One region of the Psychrobacter sp. AOP3-A1-26 genome, then DNA from elsewhere that is predicted to be linked to it. Evidence: predicted binding sites of a transcription regulator. Region 1 holds the regulator's gene; the other holds the start of a gene.

Region 1 (12,335 bases):
TGGTGGGTATCTTCTGTCGGGCCATCGGTGATTAAAAACCAATAGGCAACTCCATAAGCCGCCATCATTAAGCCAGATAGGGCGATAGCCCAGCGCCAACCATCGTCGCCGCCAAAGAACTGTAAGGCAACCGTGGGAATGGTAATCGCTGCCGCCGCTGAACCAAAGTTACCCCAACCTGCATAAAAGCCTTCGGCAAAACCAATGTCTTTGGGTTTGAACCACAATGCGGTCATATGAATGCCGACGACGAAACCTGCACCAACGATAGACATAAATAAACGCGCCACGAACAACTGCATGGCGGAATGACCAAAAGCAAAGAACCACGTCGGTATCGCCATGATTACCATGAGTATAGAAAAAACACGCCGAGGACCAAAGCGATCCAGCGCCATGCCAACCACCACGCGCCCTGGGATAGTCAAGGCGACGTTGGCAATGAGAAATAATTTGATATGTTCAGAAGTTAGGTAGCTTTCAGCCTCTAGCATTGACGTTGCTAGGGGCGCCATATTGAACCAGACATAAAAAGTCAGGAAAAAAGCAATCCACGTATAGTGAAGGGCTCTTATATCACGGCGTTCAACCTCAAGTAGCTCTTTTGCATGCATGGTAAGTATTCTCCACCGTAAAACGTAATCGTTTAGATGGAATCAATGTAGCAACCAATAAGGCAGGCAACCATTAGGCGAAAGCAGTATGAGTTCTACTTTTAGTACTACTTAATAGGCATTAAAGCGTTACTTTATAGGTTTATTTGTCAATCACCGTCAAAAACACAACGCAGTAGCCAAACACTCTAAAAAGTGTTAAGTTGTACAAATGATAATTATTATCATTAATGGTCGTCAATAAAACCATCATCCACAAACCTCATCAAATGAGTGAAGGAGTTACTATGAGTAACACATCAAATTCAACGACTAAAAACCCAGTCATCCCAAGCCACTGGAAAATAAAACGTTCCACCCATTTCTTTACCAAAGATAAAGTGCCCAAAGCCTTGTTGACCCATCACAATACAGCGGAAGGGGTTTACGGCCAAATTTGTGTCATGCAAGGCACGGTTACCTTTTATGGTTTTGCGGATGAAGCCGCGACTGAACCCGAAAAAACCGTGGTCATTGAAGCAGGACAATTTGCTGTCAGTCCACCTCAATATTGGCACCGTGTCGAATTAAGTGATGATGCGCAGTTCAATATTAACTTTTGGACAGAAGGTGATACCGGCAATAAATCGATGTTTAATAGCTCAAAAATCCACAGTAAACCTATCGAAAAACTATTCGATAAAACAGAAGATTCTTAATCTTGCTTAAGATGTAAGCTAGGATTGATGTATTGAACACCAGTTCAAATAGCGGCTTGGCCAATAATGAACGGTGGCGTTTATGATAAAAATGTAAAAAGTAAAAATAACTCTTAATATTCATTTAATATGAATGTTACTATGTTTCCAGTTTGATGCTAGATGTAAATATTCATCCGTAAATAGCATCAAGTGAGTTTGTTTATTCAATCAATAATAAGCGATAAAGTCTATTTATTTGGCACAGTATTACGTTTAATCCCAGCGGCAATACACGGTGCTTTTTTAAAGTTTTAAGACAGTGAATAGATCTATATCAACGGGCAGCGTTATGGTTGAATTTTAGAAGCATAATTGCATTTTTAAACATTCATTTTAAATACATCTTTAAGGTGTTCAATATATCTAGCCAATAGGAGCAAGATATGGGCGAGTATAAGAAGTATTGGTTCGGCTTACTTGCCGTCCTCATTATTACCTTTACCTTTCTAGGCTGGGGCGGTGTAGAAATCTATCGTACCGCGCCCCCTATACCTGATCAGTATATCGACACTACTGGAAAGGTTTTAATCACAGAAGAAGATATTTTGGACGGTCAGTCTGCGTGGCAGCGTACTGGCGGTCAACAGCTGGGTTCCGTACTGGGTCACGGTGCTTATCAAGCCCCTGACTGGACAGCGGACTGGCTGCACAGAGAGCTTGTGGCTTGGTTGGATATCAGAGCAGAAGAGCTATATGGTCGTGATTTTGCTACCGCAACCGACGATCAAAAAGCAGTGCTAAATGCGCAGTTGAAAAAAGAATATCGTGGTAGTAGCGTCAATGATAAAGACCAAGTGGTGTTATCTGATACTCGGATCGCCGCGATGAATGAGATTGCACCTTACTATATCGGCTTGTATGGTAATGAGCCGTCATTGCAAAAGTCGCGTGAAAACTTTGCGATGAAAAACAACACCTTGCCAAATCTTGAGGACAGACAAAAGCTAACTAACTTTTTCTTTTGGACCACTTGGATGGCGTCTACTAACCGTCCTGGTACTGATGCGACGTATACCAATAACTGGCCACACGAGCCATTAATTGACAACGTCCCGACATCAGAAAACATCATGTGGTCTATCGCTAGTGTGGTGTTCTTAATTGCAGGGGTAGGTTTCCTAATCTGGGGTTGGTCTTTCTTACGTAAAGAAGAAGAGGTGAAGCAAGTAACACCCGATGCGGATCCATTAACCAAAATAGCGTTAACACCCTCACAAAAAGCGTTGGCAAAATATGGGGTTTTAGTCGTCGCACTGTTCGTCTTTCAGGTGTTTATTGGTGGCTTTGTGGCGCATTATACCGTTGAAGGACAAGAGTTTTATGGTATTCCCGTTGCTGACTTCTTCCCTTATTCACTAGTACGTACGTGGCATATTCAGGCCGCATTATTTTGGATTGCCACCGCATTCTTAACGGCGGGGCTATTCTTGACCCCATTTATCAATGGCGGTAAAGACCCTAAATATCAAAAATTAGGCGTTGATATACTGTGGTTCGCGCTCATTATCGTGGTCGTTGGTTCGTTCGTTAGCCAATACTTTGCCATTGCTGGCATCATGCCAGCGAAATATAATTTCTGGTTTGGTCATCAAGGCTATGAATTTATTGACCTTGGTCGCTTCTGGCAGATTTTAAAATGGGTCGGTATTTTATTCTGGTTGGTATTAATGACCCGTGGTTGTTTACCAGCATTTAAACAAAAAGGTGGTGATAAAAACCTATTAGCGATATTCTTTGCTTCTGTGGTTTGCGTCGGTTTATTCTACGGTGCAGGCTTGTTCTATGGTGAGCGTACGCACTTAACCATCATGGAATACTGGCGCTGGTGGGTGGTACACTTATGGGTAGAGGGCTTCTTTGAAGTATTTGCTACTGTATCGCTTGCCTTTATTTTCTATAACTTAGGTTTGGTAAATAAAAAGATTGCTACTGGTTCCGCGATTGCTTCTGCGGCACTATTTATGCTCGGCGGTGTACCCGGTACTTTCCATCACCTGTATTACTCTGGTACCACCACGCCAGTGATGGCAATCGGTGCCTCATTCAGTGCGCTAGAAGTTGTACCATTAGTCGTATTGGGTTATGAAGGTTATGAGCATTGGTCTATGCAGCGTCAAGCGCCGTGGATGAACAAACTCAAATGGCCTATCATGTGTTTCGTTGCCGTTGCCTTCTGGAATATGTTGGGTGCAGGTGTACTCGGATTTATGATTAACCCGCCGGTGTCATTGTTCTATCTGCAAGGGTTGAATACCACGGCTGCTCACTCTCATGCTGCATTATTCGGAGTTTATGGATTCTTAGCGATTGGTTTTATCTTACTGGTCATGCGTTATATTCGTCCAGATTATATCTTTAATGAAAAACTCATTAAAACCGGATTTTGGGCGCTAAATATAGGCTTGGTATTGATGCTTGCGACCAGCTTATTACCGATTGGTATTTACCAAGCGTATGCGTCTATGACTGAAGGCCTATGGTACGCTCGTAGTGAAGGCTTCTTACAACAAGACTTCTTACAAACACTACGCTGGATTCGCACCTTTGCTGACGTTATCTTTATCGTTGGGGCTGTTTGTGTGGCGTTACAGGTGGTTAAGTTTGCTTTTGCCAAACCATCACATGCAAACTACAAGCCTGACAGTTCTGTAAATGACTAACCTATAAATGATTAGCTTGTGAATAGACCTCTTGCAAAAGTCATAGGTTTAGCTCGAAATTAATGATACCAGCAAACAGCTTCATTCTAAGATCATAGCGCTGACGACGGTTACGATATTTATGAGCCACGATTTTGAACAACTTGATTAAGCCTATTTTGTGCTCAACCACAATACGGAACTTTGCCAGATAGTGATTGGCCTGTTTGCATATCTCCAGTAACTGACCACCACGTGGCTTTTTAAAAGGGGTGAAGGTTTGCTTATGTAGCTTTGCTATACCCTGATAACCACTATCTGCTAGTAATTTAGCATTGTCAGGAAGCCAATCAGGACAAGTATCTTTATACAGCTTAAAATCGTGGATTGACCCTTTGCAGGTTTGCACATCAAGTATCAACCCTGTTTGCCAATGAACGATAACCTGCGCTTTCAAGGTGTGTTGTTTTTTCTTACCGCTATAGTAGTCGCTTTGGTTTTTTTTGGACGCTCAATTGGGGTTTCGGTCGCATCAACAATGACGACGCTCCAATTGATGTCATCATCGACGCGACTAGGGAGCTTTTTGGGCAATTCAAACTTGCCAGAGTCAATCAGTGTGTCTTCTACTTTACGGATGATACGGCTAGCAGAAGACTCATGAATACCAAAGTCCATACTGATATGATAAAGCGTGCGGTATTCACGCCAATAAGTCAGGGCTAGTAGTATCTGCTCCTTAAGACTGAGCAAGCTTGGTCTGCCTGATTTGGTTTTAGATGCTTCATGCTCTTGCATGGCCTCAAGCATGTCATAAAAGGTGGCTTTATGAATGCCTGTATAGCGTTTAAAACCTGCGTCACTTTGTTTGAGTAGCTTATCTATGTTTGGCATGGTTCCTAAAAAGTTATGAGTGTCTTCTTATTTTAATTCCCTTTGCTACTTTTGCAAGAGGTCTAATAACTAACAAGCTAGTGATTAAAGTATTCATTAATAAAATATCGTAAAAGTAAAAGTCCTGCTAAATGCAGGGCTTTTTATTGGGCAATCAATATTAGTCGATAGGGCGTGCTGAATATTTGATCATGGCACCGACAGCTAATTTTTAGGATTTTCGGCAGCATTGATGGTTTGTTGGACAATTTGTTTGATATGCATAAAATCTGCATGGCGGACGTCTTTGCCGCTGGTACAAAAAATAACCAGCTCAGCAATATTGCGCGCATGATCGCCCACACGCTCGAGGGCGCGCAATACCCATAATATATTAATCACCTTTGACACATGGCGATTGTCTTCCATAATATAAGTCATCAGTGAGCGCGTGGCGGACTGATATTCTTCATCGACTGCTGTATCGCTTTGCAACACCGAAAATGCTTGCTGCGTATTCATATAAGAAAATGCCTCAATAGCGTTAAGCAGCATTAAGCGCACCTGATTGGATAAATGCTGAACCTCCGAACAGCCTTTTGGTGAGACGCCATCTTCAAGCAATTGGCATGCCATGCGGGCTATTTTTTCAGCCTCATCGCCGACACGCTCAAAGTCGACGATACCTTTACTGAGCGCCATGACCAAGCGCAAATCGTTGGCGGTCGGCTGACGCTTAGCAACCAATAAAATAATTTGTTCATCAATTTTAATTTCTAACTGATTGATAAGATCATCATCAGCAATGACTTTTTTGGCCGTCACCTCATCGGCTGCTATCAAAGCACGGGTTGCGACCATGACTTGCTCTGCTGCCATGCGTCCCATTTGCATAAACAAATCAACAACCTCATGTAGCTCATTATCAAAACTCTTTGATAAATGCTTTTGCGTAATCAGCATCGTCGTTCCCTCAATGGTCTTGCTGTTAATGATAAAAAATATTAATAACTATCAATGACCACCAATAGCTATCAATGACTGTTCGTAATTATCAAGTCGTAATTATCGAGTCGTAGTTATCAAGCACGCCTATCACTCAACACTGCCTCAACCATAACGACCGGTAATATAATCTTCAGTCGCCTTTTGCGAGGGGTTGGTAAATATCTGATCGGTTTCACCCATCTCTACCATGTCACCCAAATACATATAAGCGGTATAGTCAGAGACGCGCGCCGCTTGCTGCATGTTGTGGGTTACGATAGCAATCGTATAGTCATTCTTTAAGTCGGTAATCAGATCTTCAATTGCTCCTGTAGAGAGCGGATCAAGCGCTGAGGTTGGCTCATCTAATAACAATACTTCAGGTTTTGTTGCCACCCCGCGAGCGATACACAGCCGTTGTTGTTGACCACCGGATAACGACAGTCCTGATGCACGAAGTTTGTCTTTTACTTCAGGCCATAACGCCGCCTTTTTGAGCGCCCATTCGACACGATTATCCATCTCAGCTTTGCTCAGCTTTTCGTATAGACGCACGCCAAACGCCACATTGTCATAGATGGACATCGGAAACGGTGTGGGTTTTTGAAAGACCATACCCACCCGCGCGCGCAGTAAATTAACGTCCATCTCCTTTGCCAAAATATTATTGCCATCAAGGGTTATTTGACCTTCAGCATGCATGCTCGGATACAAATCATACATACGGTTAAATGTACGCAATAGGGTTGACTTACCGCAGCCCGACGGACCGATAAAAGCGGTTACCTTTTTTTCTGGTATATCGATGTTGATGTTTTTTAGGGCTTTAAAATTACCATAATAAAAATTTAAATCTCGAATGGTTATTTTGGCAGCAGGCATATTCTGAGGGATATCTGCCACCGTTTGCTGGGTCAAAAAAGCACTGTCTGGCTGTTGTTGTTTATTATTAGCCATTGATTCATCAAATAAGCGGTGTTTAATGGTGTTTTTATGGGTTGGCTTAAGCGCTTTTCTCTTTAAAACATCCGTCATAATCATATCCAATTATTTTAAATCCAGTTAAGTTAATATGTGAGTTATCGTGCGGTTCAATGACATGATCTATCTGCCATAATCTTTACCACCGACAAAGCGCGCGATAATATTGACCAGTAATACGGTAGCGGTAATCAGTAAAGCTGCCGCCCAAGCCAGTGCATGCCAGTTGTCATAAGGGCTCATGGCAAACTGATAAATGGTATTTGGCAAGTTCGCCATTGGCCCGCTCATGTCGGTACTAAAGTATTGATTGTTTAATGCGGTAAATAGTAAGGGCGCGGTTTCGCCAGTAATACGGGCAAACGCTAGCAGTACACCTGTGGTCAGCCCTGCTTTGGCGGCTTTGAGCGTGACGGTAGTTATCAACTTCCATTTTGGCGTGCCGAGGGCATAGGCCGCTTCACGTAATGTATTAGGCACAAGATTGAGCATGTTCTCCGTGGTACGGACGACAATCGGAATGACAATCAAGGCTAGGGCGACTGCACCGGCCCAACCTGAGAAACTTTGACCTTTAACCATTAACGCATATACAAACAGACCAATAACGATGGATGGCGCAGACAGTAAAATGTCGTTTAAAAATCGGGTGACTTTGCCAAGTAAGCTGCCATGCGAAAACTCCGCTAAATAAATACCTGCCATCATTCCTATCGGTGTACCAATTGCCAATCCTGATAGTGCTAACATCGCTGAACCAATAATGGCGTTACGTAATCCACCATCACTCATGGGCGGCGGTGTATCGGCCATAAATACTGGCATCTCGATTAAACCTTGAAAACCTTCAATCAACAGCGTCATCAGAATCCAAACCAGCCAAAACAAACCAAAGGCAATCGCTGATATGGCAAAACCAAGTCCCAATCTATTGATAAGGCGACGCTTATGATACAGATGCTTGTTATAGCGGTCCTCAAAGCGTAAATCAGGCTGGCTAGTTGGGGCCGTATCAGTCGTGACAGTCGCTAAAGTCATCAGGCGTTTGTCCTTTTTTGGTCGAAGGGTTGGATCAAGTGGTTGGTCAAAATAATTACTTCATAACAGCGCGCTAACGCTACTTAATGACCGGCTTTTTGGTCAATACGCATGAGCATTAGCTTAGATATAGACAAAACAATAAAGGTAATCACAAACAAGATTAAGCCCAAATGTAGTAATGACGCTAAGTGCAATTCACTGGATGCTTCGGCAAATTCATTAGCGAGTGCCGAGGTAATCGTCACACCAGAGGTAAACAGACTTGGGCTGATATTAAAGGCGTTGCCAATCAAGAAAGTCACTGCCATCGTCTCGCCCAAAGCCCGTCCAAGACCCAAAATCACCCCGCCAACTACGCCAGCTTTGGTATAAGGCAGTATAATTTTGAACATCACTTCCCACGTCGTCGCACCCATGCCGTAGGCGGATTCTTTTAATAGATCGGGGACCACAGAAAATACATCACGCATCGTGGCGGCAATAAACGGAATGATCATAATCGCCAGCACCAACGAGGCGGTAAACATGCCAAGGCCCATTGGTGCGCCAGTAAATACCTTACCGATAATCGGCAGCGTACCGATGTTTTCAATGAGCCATGGCTGAATATGCTCGCTAAAATAAGGCGCAAACACAAACAATCCCCACATCCCATAAATGATAGACGGGATTCCTGCCAACAGCTCAATAGCAATTCCCAACGGCTTCTTTAAAAAGGTAGGGCATAGCTCAGTTAAAAAGATAGCGATACCGAAGCTGACTGGAACGGCAATACAGATAGCGATAAGGGAGGTGACCAGCGTCCCATAAATGGGTGCGAGTGCACCGTATTTATCATTGACCGTATCCCAGTTATTGCTAGTATAAAAGCCCAGTCCGAACTCAGTGATACTCGGCCAAGCGCCTACGATTAAGGAGAGCAAAATACCGCCAAGCGATAATAGAACCAAAATTGCAAATGCTTTAGTGGTGTTTACAAAGAGGACGTCGTAGCGTTTTTGTTTTGCCAATTGACGGGTTAGGTCTACCATAAAAGCCTCGATAATCTGATACGCTTGTTTTAGGACTGGGGGATAAATGAAATAATAACGGTCTTAATTATTCATCTAGTTTTGACGATAAATAGGCTGACCTTCGCTATCGACCACTTCGTTCCATTTTGCTTTAAATAAGGCTACGGCAGTATCAGGAAACGGTACATAATCAAGCGCCATTGCATCGTCGTCACCTTGGGCATAAGCCCAGTCAAAGAACTTTAATACGCCAGCGACTTGTTTGGCATCTTGCGGCTGCTTATGGACTAAGATAAAAGTAGCAGCGGCGATTGGCCATGCTTGTGCGGTTTCAGAGTTGGTGATGACTTTGTAAAACCCTTCTTGCTGTGACCAATCGATGTCGCCTGCGGCAGCAAAGGTTTTGGCAGAAGGCTGTACCACATTGCCAGCGGCGTTTTTCAGGGCGACGTGAGACATACCGTTTTGTGTCGCATAAGCATATTCAACATAGCCGATTGAATTTTTCATACGCGTGACGTAGCTCGATACACCCTCATTGCCTTTACCGCCTGCACCAGTTGCTGAGGTTGGCCATTTAACGGTCTTATCGACACCCACACTATCTTGCCAATCGTTTGATACCTTTGCCAAATAGTCAGTGAAGTTAAACGTCGTACCAGAACCGTCTGAGCGAAATACCGTGGTAATGGCCGCATCAGGAAGCGTTAAATCTGGGTTCATAGCAGCGATGGCAGGATCATTCCATTTGCTGATTTTGCCAAGATAGATCTCAGCGAGCATTTTGCCGTCGAGCTTTAACTGACCGGGCTTAATGCCGTCGATGTTAACGATAGGCACTACGCCACCAATCACAGTTGGGAATTGAATCAAACCAGCCTCATTTAACTCTTCTGGTGTCATTGGTGCATCAGACGCCCCAAAATCTACGGTTTTCGCAACGATTTGTTTGATACCGCCAGATGAGCCAATAGACTGATAATTCACTTGACCACCGGTGGCTTTATGGTAGGCATCTGACCACTTAGCATAGATAGGCTGCGGAAAAGAAGCACCAGCACCAGTAATATTCATGGATATGTTTTCAGCTGAGCTAGCATTAGCGTCGCTGCTAGTAGACGTGGTTGAAGGCGCTGCTGTGGCAGATTCGTTGGTTTTATCGCTCTTGTTGTTACTGGTCGTTTGATTACAAGCGGCTAATGCCAACGTGCTAGCGATTGCGACTGCTATGAATGAATAACGCATTATTTCTCCTAAAAAGTAATCACATTTAAGTATTGGGTATTTATAAATAACAATGTCGATGTTTCTGGATATGGTTTTACTAAAATATTTCGCTGCAATGATGCTTGGTGGTCAGTGAGCACATTGTGCCGAGCAAATATGACAGTTTGATGAAATAAGGTATTTTTATAAAAAAATTATAGCCATAGCGCGGTATCGTTTTTAAAACGACTCCACCATATTTAAAAAACTACCTATTAAAGGTAAAAGAGAAGTTATAGTTAGAGAGTTTAGTTAGAGCTCTTTAGGCAATAGGATTAATGTCATCAAACTGTCATAATTACCGTGTTTAATAAGTAGACGCTGGCAAGTGCTTAGTGCCTTTTTATTTCCTATTTCTTTGTATTTAAAACAACAAGGCTGGGGTATGCAGAATAAGCAGATTTTGATTGTTGAAGATGAGCCTGCGATTCGTGAAATGGTTATGATGACGCTAGAGATGGCAGGCTTTGCAGGTTTACAAGCGGCTGACATCAAAGAGGCGCATCAGCAAGTTGTTGATCACCGTCCTGCGCTGATTTTGCTAGATTGGATGTTACCAGGAGATAAAAGTGGCATTGATTTTTGCCGCATGCTAAAAAGTGATGAGATGCTTGCTGAGATACCGGTTATTATGCTGACGGCCAAAAGTGAAGAGGATAGTAAGGTTCACGGCCTTGATGCTGGCGCTGATGATTATATGACAAAACCTTTTTCAACCCGTGAATTAATTTCAAGAATCAAGGCGGTGTTACGCCGTAGTAGTGCGTTGAGTGCTGATAAACCTATCGAAATAGGCAAGCTTAGCTTAGACCCTAAAAGCCAGCGCGTTATAGCTAATGAAAAGGTCATTGATATCGGTCCAACAGAATATCGATTATTGGCGTTTTTGATGAGCCATCCTGAACGTGCCTATACGCGTGCACAACTGCTCGATCAGGTTTGGGGCGGTAACGTTTATATTGAAGATCGCACCATTGATGTGCATATCAGGCGTTTACGTAAGTTATTAAAACCTTATGACTGTCATACATTGATCCAAACCGTTCGCGGTACTGGTTATCGCTTGTCTAATCTAGCAGAGTAGTTTTAAGGGTATTTAAAAATTGGCATATAGTTGAAATACTTTAAAACCGCTACTATACCTGCAGTAAGTGATGTATCGATTTTTTTCACTGACTATATCAAGTGAAACGTAGCAGATAGCGATAAGGATAATAGATGGATATGATAACCCTTGGGGAAAATAACCAGCAAAGCAGCCAACAGCAATCTTCTCAGCAAAGTACTACCGATCAACTTAAGAAAATTAGAAGTGCCTTACGCGCCCTACGAGATGCGGTGATTTTGCTCAATGACGATGACGGTCTGGAATGGTGGAATCAGGCAGCAGAGGACCTATTATTATTACAGTCGTCACATCATGGCAAAAGCATTTTTGATTTTATTGATGTTCCTGAATTTAGACAATACTATGAGTCCAAGGTGACACCTAATGATGGTGTCCACCTAGTGTCGTGGCAAGATTCTAACCGTTATTTGAAGTGTGAGCTGACACCTTTTGGTGACGAAAAGCTACTGATTATTTATGACGTGACCCGCTTACAACATTTAGAGCAAATGCGCCGTGACTTTGTGGCAAATGTCTCTCATGAGCTACGAACGCCTTTGACCGTACTGATGGGCTATCTGGAAAACTTCTCAGATCAGCCAGATATGCCACCGCAGTGGCAACGCGGCTTTGAGCTCATGACTCAGCAGACGGCTCGCATGAATAGAGTGGTGAATGATTTATTGCTGCTGTCTCGTATCGAGATCGAAGAGACGCATGAGCTGCATTATATTGATATGACCAAGCTGCTGACTCACGTTTATGATGATGCGCAGGCTTATAATCAAGAATATGAACACAGCATTCATTTACAGATAGACACTTATGACGGTCTCTATGGTTCGGAGATGTATTTAAATAGTGCATTATCTAATCTGGTCATTAACGCCATAAAATATACGCCGAAAGAGGGCAATATTGTTATCAGCTGGACCAAGACGTCAGCAGGGTGTCAGTTTTCAGTCACAGACGATGGTCTTGGTATTGCTCCGCAGCATGTCGCACGTTTGACCGAACGTTTTTATCGAGTGGATAGTGGGCGCAGTCGTGAGACAGGCGGTACAGGATTGGGG
Region 2 (12,335 bases), on a different contig from region 1:
TCCTATTAATACCTAAAATCCGTTAGGCTGACTTTAATAAGTCATGTTTTAACCATTGGCGGCATGGCATTTTTAATAGGAGCAATCATCATGGATATGGTTTTTTTTGACAATATAGACAAGCTTGGACGCATCGTCTTAACGACTGTTATGGTTTACCTATCAGTCGTACTGGTGACTAAAGCCTCTGGTAAACGCTCAACGTCACAGCTCAATAATTTTGATTGGATCGTCACTGTGATGATCGGTTCATTGGGTGCCAGCACTATTTTACTCAAAGACATTCCTTTTATAGAAGGAATTTCATCGATTTTGGTGCTCTACTTATTACAATTTTTGGTCACTAAATATGCCTCTGTCTCACCGCAATTTAGCAGTTTTATTCTATCCGAACCGCGTATCGTCTTTTATCAAGGGCAGTTTTTACCAGATACGATGCGTGCCGAGCGGTTGACTCGTCAGGAGATAGAGTGCGCGATGCGCTCCGAAGGGGTGAATAGCTTCGATGATGTTGAAGCCATTGTTTTTGAGTCTGATGCCAAGCTCACCATCATTCCAAAGCCTAGCCCAACTGAGGCTAGCGATAATAACCAAAGCTCAGAAGATACCGTGTCACAAACCATAAGGCCTTTGATGTGAGCCTTTGATATGAAAATAAAGTGACGTCAATCCAAGATAAGCGGCAGCAGTATTAGTGTCATTAAGCGCAAATAAACAGGGTAGCCAATTTGTATCAGCTACCCTGCCACTTTATATAATAATGATTATTAAATAGTTATTTTACCTAATAGCTATTTGATACGTTGCCAAGTCTGCGAGCGACCGAATACAGGTGAGCCTACATAACCACGTAGGTCTAAGCTTTGACCATTGTCGCTTAGGGTCAATTTACCAGAATAAGTTTTTCCCGATTCAGGGTCGACCAACTTGCCATGGCTCCATTTGTTGTTACCATCAGCCTTTAAACCTGATAAAATCTGTAAGCCTTCGACAGGCTGGTCTTTTAGACTACCTGGACATTTGGTACAGACAGCTTTAGCCTTTTCCTTATTAAGCACTTTGATAATTTTGCCTGAAACTTTGCCACTTTTTTCAGTTAACTGAATGACGGCCTTTTTTTCGCCTGTTTTATCATCAATGGTTTGCCATTGTGTGCCATCTAAAGAGGCAGCAAAGACAGAAGTAGAAAGCAAAACACCTGCAGTGAGAGTAAGTGCTTTTGAGATAGTACGATTCATGAACGACTCCTTTCATTAAAAAATACTTCAAGTTAATTTTTTGATTTATCATAAGACACGATACGGTTGCCTGTAATTTTCTCTTAAAGTGTTGACTTCCTCCGACTGCTTTTAAGTCGACATTTTTTATAAAATTATAAAAAGTTATAAAACAAGAAACTAAAGAACAACTGTTTGTCAAATAGTAGTAAACCATAAAAACCCCTGACGTAAAAGGATTGTTTGTTACATTAACTTAAGCGTAGAATTCTTTTGTTACGCTTTATCAATGATTAAAGTGGTATATATTATGAAGGTAAGAATTTTGACCGTTGGCAATAAGATGCCCAGCTGGGTACAGACAGGGTTTGATGAATACTTTAAACGTATTCAGCCAATGCTGAGTACAGAAATCGTGGAGCTTGCCGCTGCAAAGCGGGCAAAAAACCCTTCTGATGCCAATTTAGCACAGTACCGTGAGCAAGAAGGGCAGGCGATATTGGCCGCACATAATGCCTCAGGTCGTGAGCAACTATGGGTACTCGATGTCAAAGGTAAAATGCTCTCGACAGAAGGGTTGGCACATAAGCTAGCAGATGGCATGCAACAAGGCGATGATATTACCCTAGTGATTGGCGGTGCTGATGGGGTTTCGCCCGAGGTATTGGCAAAGGCCGATGTGAAATGGTCATTATCAGCGCTGACCTTACCGCATCCGCTGGTACGTGTGGTATTAATGGAACAGCTATATCGAGCGATGAGTATCAATAACAACCACCCTTACCATCGCGGCAATTAAATTAAAAAAAAGCTCTTTTACATAGCGCACCTTATTAAACATCATAAACCTAAATAATATAGGGGCTGTATAGAATTCATCTATTAGGACTGCTGATCGCTAAAATAATTCCAGACTAGGCGTAAATCGAAGGTAATGTCGAGACCTTAGCTAGATTTACAACAACGTCTGGGGCGATTTTAGCATCAGTCCGAAGGAACAGGACTATTTTTTGCCACTTCATAGCCAAAACTATCGCGCTTAGAATAACTAAACTTACTATTTTTGGCGTCGAATTGCCTAAAAAATAGTCTCTGTCAGTTCCTTAGCTGAATTCTATACAGCCCCTAGTCGATCCAATTTAAAAACGATACAGTGCGACTGCTATCAATTTTTCGCAGCCTCTGTCACGCCTGCGAACAGCAAGCAAGAAAAAATTGATAGCAGTCGCACGTTAATATCAACGACTCTTTTTTATATAGACCCGACTATAGATGAAATGACGAATAACCAGATTGAGAAATAGATGGATTGAAAATTACGCGCGCGCCCTAATAAATGGCACATGAGATATCCTAAACCTGTGCTACCCGATGCCCAAAATACCAATCATCATCGCGATGACAAAAGCGATGATTTATCGCTGTCGTTATCGACGCCAATTACAGCGGCCGCTGCTTGGGCAGATGAACCTCAAATAGCCAGCGCTGCTAAACCGCCTAAACTACCGGCATTATTTATCTCGCATGGTGCCCCGACGTTGGCGATTGAACAATCTGCTACAACCAGCGCGCTGGCGCGTATCGGCCAAAACTTACCTAAGCCGCGTGCTATCATCATTATGTCAGCGCATTGGCAATCCGCCAAACTAGAAATCAGCAGTAATCCGCAGCCCAAGACGTGGCATGACTTTTCAGGCTTTGAGACAGAACTGTATGAGCTACAATATCCAGCAGCAGGTCAGCCAGCGCTTGCCGAAACACTGGCGCAGCAGCTCACTGCCCGCGGTATTAATTGTAGTTTGAATCCAATGCGTGCCAGTGATCATGGCGTCTGGGCGCCGCTTTTGCATCTTTATCCGCAGGCGGATATTCCTATCGTACAGATATCACTGCCTCAGCATTACGATAGTGCTGCCTGCTATCAATTGGGCGCGCAATTGGCGCAGCTGCGTCGTGAGCAAATACTCATCATTGGCTCGGGTAATATCACCCATAACTTACAAGCGCTACGCTGGCAAGCGGATAGTATCGACCAAACGGCAAAAGACTTTAAAGTCTGGTTACTACAGCAGCTAAAAACGGATATTCCCACTGCACTAGATTGGCAGCAATACCCCAACTATCAACACATCCATCCAAGTGATGAGCATTTGCTACCATTATTTTTTGCCTTAGGTGCTGGTCAACGCGTCTCTGTGGTGCATCAAAGCATGGCGCACCATAGCTTAGGCATGGATATCTACCGCTTTGATTGAAAACGTCTTATCAAAGCGATAAGCGCGTCTTGCAATTACTTCTCAAACGCCGCCTTAGTAAATAAACCCGCACGCTCCATCTCACCTGCCACACTGAATAAAGTCGTCTCATCATTCATGCGTCCAATCAGCTGCACCCCAATTGGTAGACCTTTTTTACTCATACCGACAGGCAACGACATAGCCGGTAATCCGGTCACATTACCCAATATGGTAAAGGCCATTTTGCCCAGCACTGGCGCACTCAGCTTCTCAATCATACCCGAGCTAAAGGCATACTTACCCATATCAACGCCTTTATTCAGCAAACCAGCGCTACGCATGAGCATCTCATCCATCTTACTTGGTGGTAGCACGCCGTGTTTAACAGCAGGCGTCGGTACGGTTGGAGATAGAATCATGTCGTAGGTTTCTAATAATAAACCAGTTTGATATTGGCTGTCATGCCAGCCGTGCTTGGCATGGGCCAAATCTACTGCTGATAGCGAACGTCCAAGCATCGCCATGTTATAAGTCTGCGGCTCTAGGTTTTGTATATGCTGCGCGCCATAACAGCGCTCGATATTATCGATGGTAAAGGCAGTGTGCGCGCAGACCACCACCAAAAAATCATGCCAAAACTGTTCGATATTGATATTAGGTTCCGCAGGCACCACTCGATGACCCATCGCTTCTAACTGCTTAGCAGTCTGTTCTAATACAGCAAGTACCTCTTTATCAACTACAGTGTTAGCAACTAACGGCTGTTGATGTAGCGCGATGGTTAATTGTTTTGGTGCACGCATAGCGGCTTGCAAAAATGTGCCATCGGGCGGTGCGATAACATAAGGCGCGCCGATTTCTACACCGCTGGTCGCATCCAGCATCGCGGCACTATCGCGCACGCTACGGGTAATTACATGATCCGCGACTGCTCCATCCCATCCTTCACCAAATGCTGGGCCCATTGGGTTACGCCCGCGACTGGGTTTGAGCCCAAACGCGCCGCACCATGCAGCAGGAAAGCGTATCGAGCCACCGCCATCCCCCGCGCCTGCCATCGGTACGATGCCACTTGATACTGCCGCTGCACTACCGCCAGACGACCCACCAGAGCTGTAGCCTTTCTTAAAGGGATTGTGCGTCACGCCATGTGCTTTAGGTTCGGTAGTGATAATCAAACCAAATTCTGGGGTATTGGTTTTACCAAAAGTATTGACGCCAGTAGCTTTCATACGTTTTACAATTTCGCTATCGCTTTCTGAGATGATATTGACGCTACGACTGCCCATGGTGATAGGCTCGCCCTCAAAATGAAACGATAAGTCTTTGAGGAGATAAGGCACCCCGTTAAATGCCCCTGCTGGTAAGCCTTTTTGTGCCGAAGCATAAGCACGCTCATCAAAACGGTGGATAATCGCATTCAATTTAGGATTGATTTTGTTGGCTTGATGGACAGCGGCGTCTAGCAATTCTTTGGCACTGACTTCCCCTGCATTGACCAGTGCAGCCAATGCTAAACCATCGTATTGGGTATATTCTTTGAACATAATTAACCTTCCTTGGATAGTGATTGAATTAAGGTTTGTTTTTAAACTTTATGCTTATTTATCTTATAATCAACCACCAGTTTAGTATAAAAAATCACTACTTATAGCTGATAAACAAACTCATTGGTCATTTGAACACCATAGTTAAAACACGCTAAATTCCTGCGGGTATGATGTATCAATATTACCTTTCATTGACACTAGAGCCTGTCCTCAACCCAAACCATAATATCTAAATGGGCTAAAAATGAGGGTACGCCCTAGCTCAACGATATTTTTCAAATAAAAAAGCGAGCCACTCTTGTGACTCGCTTTTTATGATTAATCAAACTGACCATCGTCTACATCAATAGCTCGCGCTTACCGCTTTTACCCATCGAGCTGACCAGTCCCGCCTCTTCCATTGAATCGACAATACGCGCCGCGCGATTATAACCAATGCTGAATTTACGCTGGATACTAGAAGCTGAAACTTTGCGCGTTTCCATGATAAAAGCCACTGCGTCATTATAAAGGTCATCATCCTCACCAGATGCATTGCCAGTGCTACCACCACCCGGACTAGATAATTCAAAGTTGCCAGCCATATTATCAATATAATCAGGTGCGCCGCGCTCACGCCATGCATCACAGACACGGTTGACTTCTTCGTCACTGACATAAGCACCATGCACACGATCTGGCTCAATTTGCCCTGGTCCTAAAAACAGCATATCACCATTGCCCAGCATATCTTCAGCGCCACCACTATCCAGAATCGTCCGTGAGTCGACTTTTGAGTTGACTCGCAATGCCGCCCGTACAGGAATATTGGCTTTAATTAGACCTGTAATGACATCGACTGACGGACGCTGGGTAGCAAGCATCAAGTGAATCCCTGCCGCCCGTGATTTTTGGGCCAAACGGGTAATAAGCTCTTCTGCTTGCTTACCAACCTGCATAATCATATCGGCAAACTCATCGGCGACAATCACAATCATCGGCAAGGTTTTTAGCTTCGGCGCTTGGCTCACACTGACGCTATCATTGGGTCGCCATAATGGATCGAGCATCGGGTTACCCGATTGCTCAGCAGCGATAACTTTTTTGTTAAATTCATTAAGCTTACGCACTTTGAGCAAACTCATCAGCTGATAGCGACGCTCCATTTCTGCCACACACCATGACAAGCTACTGGCCGCCTCGGTCATATCAGTGACTACAGGCGTCAGAAGATGTGGAATATCGTTATAGTTGGCAAGTTCGAGCTGCTTTGGATCAATCAAAATAAGACGCAGCTCATTTGGCGTATATTTAAGTAGCATCGATAGCAGCATAGAGTTGACCAACACCGATTTACCAGAGCCTGTGGTACCAGCGACCAGCATATGCGGGGCACGGGCAAGGTCAGTAATAATCGGATTACCGCCGATATCTTTACCCATCGCCATACTGATTTGTGCTTTGGGATCGCTGAATTTTTCGGTGTTTAGTAGCTCAATCAAGCGCACCATTTCGCGCTGCTTATTCGGCACTTCGATACCAATATAAGGCTTGCCTGGAATAACTTCGACCACACGCAAAGACGCCATCGACAGCGAGCGCGCCAAATCTCGTGAAATACCAGTTACCTTACTGGCTTTTACCCCAGCAGCAAGCTCCACTTCAAAACGGGTGACCACTGGGCCTGGAATGGCATTAGCCACAGAAGCCTTGACATTGAATTCTTGTAGCTTAATTTCTAGTAATTCGGACAGCTGCTCAAGCTCAGAAGCTGTATAGTTTGGCTTACGGTCAGGATCTGGTTTATCTAAAAGAGACAACTCTGGAATTGGGGTTAGGCTGCTACGATAAGCAGCCGTTTGCATCGAGCGTGATTTTTGACTGAACGCGGCATCATCACTAATATCAGGCATGACGGCTGCATCAATACGTTCAACACTGTCATCTTCTGGCATCATGTCAGTAATGTGATTACTGCTATCACCCTCTGGCACGGCAAAGCTTACCGTTGGTGTTGCCGCAGCCGGTGATTGGGTGCTGGCGGTAGGATTAGCGTTTGGCACGTTAGCCGTTGCCACTGTTGATGCTGCTTTTGACGTTGTTTTAGGCGCTACTTTAGGATTGGCAGGTGGTGTATTGGTTGGCGTCATATCCGCCACGTCTGTCACTGGTGCACTAACTTCTGCCGCTGGCGTAGCGACTTCTGCTACTGTCGGGGGCACCGATGTTTCAGGTGCAACTGCCGATGCAGCATGAGGCACTGGCTCAGCTTCATGATTAGACGGCTGAGCCAAAGATTGACTGGTTACGTCAGTAGAGGCGTCAGGAGAAAAATTAACAGACCAATTCGAAATATCCTCATTAGGCATAGCCGTTGTAGGCTCTACTGTCGGTTGCCCTACAGGCGGCTCAGCTATATGCTCTGTCTGAGGCACTGCTTCAGGTTTGGTAACCTCAAGTTGTTCCGCAGTTGATAACGAGCCAGAGCCAGCTGCATGCTCTGCCAGCCATGCATCTGCTAATGTATCAGTGTTCTGAATGGTGTCTTCGGACTCGGGTAGAGCAGATTCTGTACCCGCTCGATGAACCGTCTCGTTATTTGCTGATGTCTCGAGCGGTGGCTGGACGACTTCCTCTGTGTCATTCACCACTGTTTGAGCCACGGTTGTTTCTACCGGATTGGCTGACATAACTGGAGATACTGGGGTGGTTTCATCTAACGATTCGAGACCGGTATCATTGTTATCATTAGAAACAGGGTCAACAGCACTACTAGCGCTATAAGCCATTGGGTCGCTGGCTAATAAATCATCCACAGTATTGGCATCATTCCAAGCAAAACTCGGCTCAACTTTACGAACAGGAGTCATTGTAGGATTTGCAGACGTCGAGGTACTTGTCTGGCTAACCGTATTATTAGTCGTACCATTAGGCATCACAGCCGCTGTGTCTGCATACTCATAATGGCTCTGATTAGACATAGCGTTTTTATTGGACATGGCAGCCTGCGTGGCCGCTACCGACGCTTTTACACTATCAGCCAGTCCTGATGACGTCAAGAATTCTGACAGCACATTGCTGAACCGACCGCTATTCTCTGCTGCTAGGGCACTGTTAGCCTGATCATCTGATTGTAACTCTAGTGGCAACTGCTTGTGTTGTGGCATTTCTTGACTGGTTTTTTGATCTGCTATGTCGTTAGCATTTGGTTGTGTGGTGTTGCTTTTTTGAGTCGACTGCCCTTTATCCTGTGCTATACCTTTGTTTTTTATACCTGAGCCAAACCATGACAGCGCGGTAATTTTCTGATAAATCGCCAACCAATGAATATTAAAGGCAAAGGTAGCAGTAATAATGACAAACACTGTCAAGAACACCACACTCCCCCACTGCGATAGCAACTGTGCCAAACGCGCCTGCAGTTCAAGCCCAATGATACCGCCTGCGACACCTTCAAGCCCTGTCGTTACAGGATCGGCTACTTGCTGTACTAGAGCGACCAATTGCGCAAATAAAGCACTGGCACTTAATATTAAAAACACATAAGCGACCATCCGCATCAGCCAAAATGTTGGCTTATTGTCCCACCAAATAAGGATAGACTCATAAACCATAAACGCTAGCAGCCACCATGCTCCAAAACCAAAGAAGCTATAGAGCAAATCAGACAACCAAGCACCCGACGCGCCGCCCATATTATTAATCGTGGTCATATCACTACTGATGTGCGACCAGCTAGGATCATTACCGGTATAGGTTATCAAAATGACAAAAAGATAAACGGCCAGTACTAACCCAAGGAGGGTAAATATTCCCTTTTTTAAATACTCAATAAGCGGTGCTGATATCACGTAAAGTCTGCCTTGTTATTAATACTAATTGGTCGCCAACGCATGACTAAGCCTAATCATGCTGACATAAAGTGTTGATAAAGATAGAGAGTGCTGATATAAACGCACCTCGCGTAATATTTAATAAGGATACGTCTATAATGTATATAGTCTCTTTCGACAACGGTAAATAACCGTTATCGTTTAGCCCCTATCAAACTTGGCATAACTTCTTATAATAACAAATACATAGCCGCAGTGGCGACCGTCTTCTAAAGAAAGTGGGTAAGAAAGTAGGTCAATATGCTATTTAGACAAAAAACCATATTACACGCAAATCATAACGAACAGAATAAGGCTAACAATATTGCTTAAACCCTATAAAATACCAGCTGTTTCTAACCCTAATATTTCAAGGGAATATACTTTGATTCTAATGATACCGGTGTTTGTTTTAGCAAACTTGCACTTTGTACCACATACCCTTATGTTATTATCACACAGCAATTAGAAAAACCATATTATTAGGGCGTGTCCTCAATCTGAGCATGAAACTTTAAATGGGCTAAAAATGGCTAAATCTTTGATAAACTGCGTCAAATAGCTGGTTCATATCTCGATATTAACTGTACTATTTTCCTTGTTTATCTGCGATTTATCTCATTTTTATCACCATTTTCAAAGTGAGAATACGCCCTAGAAAATTTGAAAAATTAGCTTAAGAACTTATATTTTTAACACTTATATTTAGCAAGGAATACCTTATGGCAACTGATAATAACGCTCCACGTCACGAAAAACTCATTATCTTAGGCTCAGGCCCCGCGGGTTATGCGGCCGCCGTTTATGCGGCACGTGCCAACCTCAAGCCAGTTATGGTCACTGGTATGGAAGTAGGCGGGCAATTAACCACCACTACCGAAGTTGACAACTGGCCAGGTGATGCACATGATTTGACGGGTCCAGCATTGATGGATCGCATGAAAGCCCATGCCGAACGCTTCGGTACCGAATTGGTTTATGACCATATCAATGAAGTGAATCTAAATGAGCGCCCTTTTCAATTGACCGGTAATAACGGCAGTTATACTTGCGATGCTCTTATTATCTCAACGGGTGCATCAGCGCAGTATTTAGGGCTAGAATCCGAAACCAAATTCCGCGGCCTCGGCGTATCTGCTTGTGCTACGTGTGACGGTTTCTTTTATAAAGATCAAAAAGTCGCGGTGATTGGTGGCGGCAATACAGCCGTTGAAGAAGCTTTGTATCTATCAAATATCGCTTCTGAAGTGACCTTAGTACATCGCCGCGACAGCTTACGCTCTGAAAAAATCTTACAGGACAAGCTGTTTGAAAAGGTCAAAAACGGTAATATCAAAATCGAATGGAACCATCAGGTCAAAGAAGTGGTCGGTGATGATATGGGGGTCAATGGTGTGATCATCGAATCTATGATTGATGGCAGCACCAAACAATTAGATACGATGGGTATGTTTGTCGCTATTGGTCATAAGCCTAATACTGACTTGTTTAAAGGTCAGCTAGACATGAAAGACGGCTATATTGTCGTCAATAGTGGTCTAAATGGTAATGCTACCCAATCCAGTATCGAAGGGGTTTTTGCCGCTGGTGACGTCGCCGACCATGTTTACCGTCAAGCGATTACCTCTGCTGGCACGGGCTGTATGGCTGCGCTTGATGCTGAAAAGTATTTGGATGCAATGGGCGAAACAATCGCTCGTGACCATACTTATGCCTCGACATTGACTGAAGATAAAGAAGCTTAAATGAGCGACTTTACCAATGACAATAATATGAATATCCATACTACACATATAACGCCTGAGACTTTAAAAAGTCTTGGGCGTTATGACTTCCCTGACCCTATTTCTATCGACCCTGATGGCATTGGTGTGGTCGCTATGGGTGGTGACTTGGCACCCGACACGCTGATTTCTGCTTACGCACAAGGATTGTTTCCTTGGTTTAATGAAGACGAACCTATCGCGTGGTGGTGCCCTGATCCACGCTGCGTGATGGTGCCGACTGACTATAAACCCAGTAAATCGCTACGCAAACAGGCTAACCGTGAACGTTGGCAATTAACCCTAAACCAAGCGTTTGATGACGTCATCCATGCCTGTAGTTTACCGCGCAGTGATGGCCTCAATAATAAACAGCCCGAGGGCGAGCATACTTGGATTCATAACGAGATGATTGAAGCTTATACTGAGCTGCACACTCAAGGCTTTGCGCACAGCATTGAAATATGGGATGATAAAAAACAGCTCATTGGTGGTCTCTACGGGCTAAAAATAGGGGGTATTTATTTTGGCGAATCGATGTTTCATACCGCCTCTAATGCCTCAAAACTGGCATTTTGGGGCTTGATGCGGTTGTGCGAGCAGAGTCAGGTAGCGCTTGTCGATTGTCAGCTGCCAAACGAGCATTTACTAAGTTTGGGCGCAACTATTTTACCTCGCGCTGACTTTCTCACTCAATTGGACACCCTTATAGGTACCCCTTCGACCTTATGGCAAAACGGCTCGCATAAACCTTTGCCAGTATCGCTGCTTGACACGGGGCAAGCTTGGCCACTTAAATTGTGAGGTGCATTTGACTAAATACCTCAGCAGTCATACCTTTTATTAACTACTTTCTATTAATCACTACTTACTAGTCGTTACTTAACCATGAGGTTATTATGGCACCCGATACATCATTTTTGTTAATAGGCACACTGGCGACCAAAGCCAACACCACCAAGGATACCGTCCGTCACTATGATCAATTGGGTCTGCTAAAATCTCGTAAACGTCAAGCGGGCTCGCGTCTGTATACCGAATTTCATCCAGAATGTATTGAACGCATCGAGCTGATAAAAAGTGCTCAAGCCATTGGTTTTACGCTCACTGAGATTAGAGATAGCTTGAATGATTATTACGATGGTCAGCTAGATATTGATTTGCAGCTCACACTCACCCAACAAAAACTGGCCCAAGTCAAAAAACAACAAGCCAATATCAACGTTATGGTGGACCTACTAAGCGAGCGTATCGATGTTTTAGAGCAGATGAGAGCCGATAGTGGTTATACACCCGATATTGAAGTCTGTAAAAAAACCATACCTTCGCAGTAAGGGCACACCCTATATAGTCAGCACTAAATGAATAAAATACATTATGTTTTGATACGCGATTGGGATAAGTTTTTTTTACTTGCTGTGTCTACGCTGACAGAGGCTGCAAAAAATTCATATCAATCGCGCTTTGCCTTTTTCACATAGGACTGTCTATATTAAGTATAAATACGCTGCATGATAAGCGCGTCAACAGCTGGTTGATGTGATGATTGATAATAACCTTTACGCTTGTGAATCATGGTGAAATCTTGCTTTTCATATAAGGCTATTGCCGGTGCATTATCTGCTCGCACTTCTAATAACAAACTCTCTACCTGATTTGCTTTTAATGTCTCATTTAGCTCAGTAAAAACCTGTGAAGCAATGCCTTGACGTTGATA

The links. The regulator PhoB, encoded in region 1, activates phosphate uptake and scavenging genes when phosphate is short. The targets are predictions, from matches to a motif close to TGTCATNAANCTGTCATAA.
Region 2: a site for PhoB is predicted at 8,886-8,904, ahead of ACT3TU_RS06960 (DNA translocase FtsK). Genes of this name have one in related genera too.

The regions. Positions count from the first base shown of each region.
Region 1 is NZ_JBQSXN010000073.1:508-12,842, reverse strand. Features, by position in the region: gene ACT3TU_RS11095 (MFS transporter) at 1-614, opposite strand, end outside; gene ACT3TU_RS11090 (DUF1971 domain-containing protein) at 902-1,312, shown strand; gene ACT3TU_RS11085 (nitric-oxide reductase large subunit) at 1,738-4,014, shown strand; gene ACT3TU_RS11080 (transposase family protein) at 4,055-4,450, opposite strand; gene ACT3TU_RS11075 (transposase family protein) at 4,447-4,887, opposite strand; gene phoU (phosphate signaling complex protein PhoU) at 5,092-5,829, opposite strand; gene pstB (phosphate ABC transporter ATP-binding protein PstB) at 5,977-6,888, opposite strand; gene pstA (phosphate ABC transporter permease PstA) at 6,958-7,872, opposite strand; gene pstC (phosphate ABC transporter permease subunit PstC) at 7,956-8,906, opposite strand; gene pstS (phosphate ABC transporter substrate-binding protein PstS) at 8,982-10,133, opposite strand; gene phoB (phosphate regulon transcriptional regulator PhoB) at 10,540-11,238, shown strand; gene phoR (phosphate regulon sensor histidine kinase PhoR) at 11,373-12,335, shown strand, end outside.
Region 2 is NZ_JBQSXN010000030.1:513-12,847, reverse strand. Features, by position in the region: gene ACT3TU_RS06985 (DUF421 domain-containing protein) at 91-639, shown strand; gene ACT3TU_RS06980 (DUF2147 domain-containing protein) at 792-1,238, opposite strand; gene rlmH (23S rRNA (pseudouridine(1915)-N(3))-methyltransferase RlmH) at 1,528-2,016, shown strand; gene ACT3TU_RS06970 (DODA-type extradiol aromatic ring-opening family dioxygenase) at 2,561-3,472, shown strand; gene ACT3TU_RS06965 (amidase) at 3,508-5,001, opposite strand; gene ACT3TU_RS06960 (DNA translocase FtsK) at 5,343-8,834, opposite strand; gene trxB (thioredoxin-disulfide reductase) at 9,578-10,600, shown strand; gene aat (leucyl/phenylalanyl-tRNA--protein transferase) at 10,601-11,422, shown strand; gene ACT3TU_RS06945 (MerR family transcriptional regulator) at 11,518-11,952, shown strand; gene rimI (ribosomal protein S18-alanine N-acetyltransferase) at 12,111-12,335, opposite strand, start outside.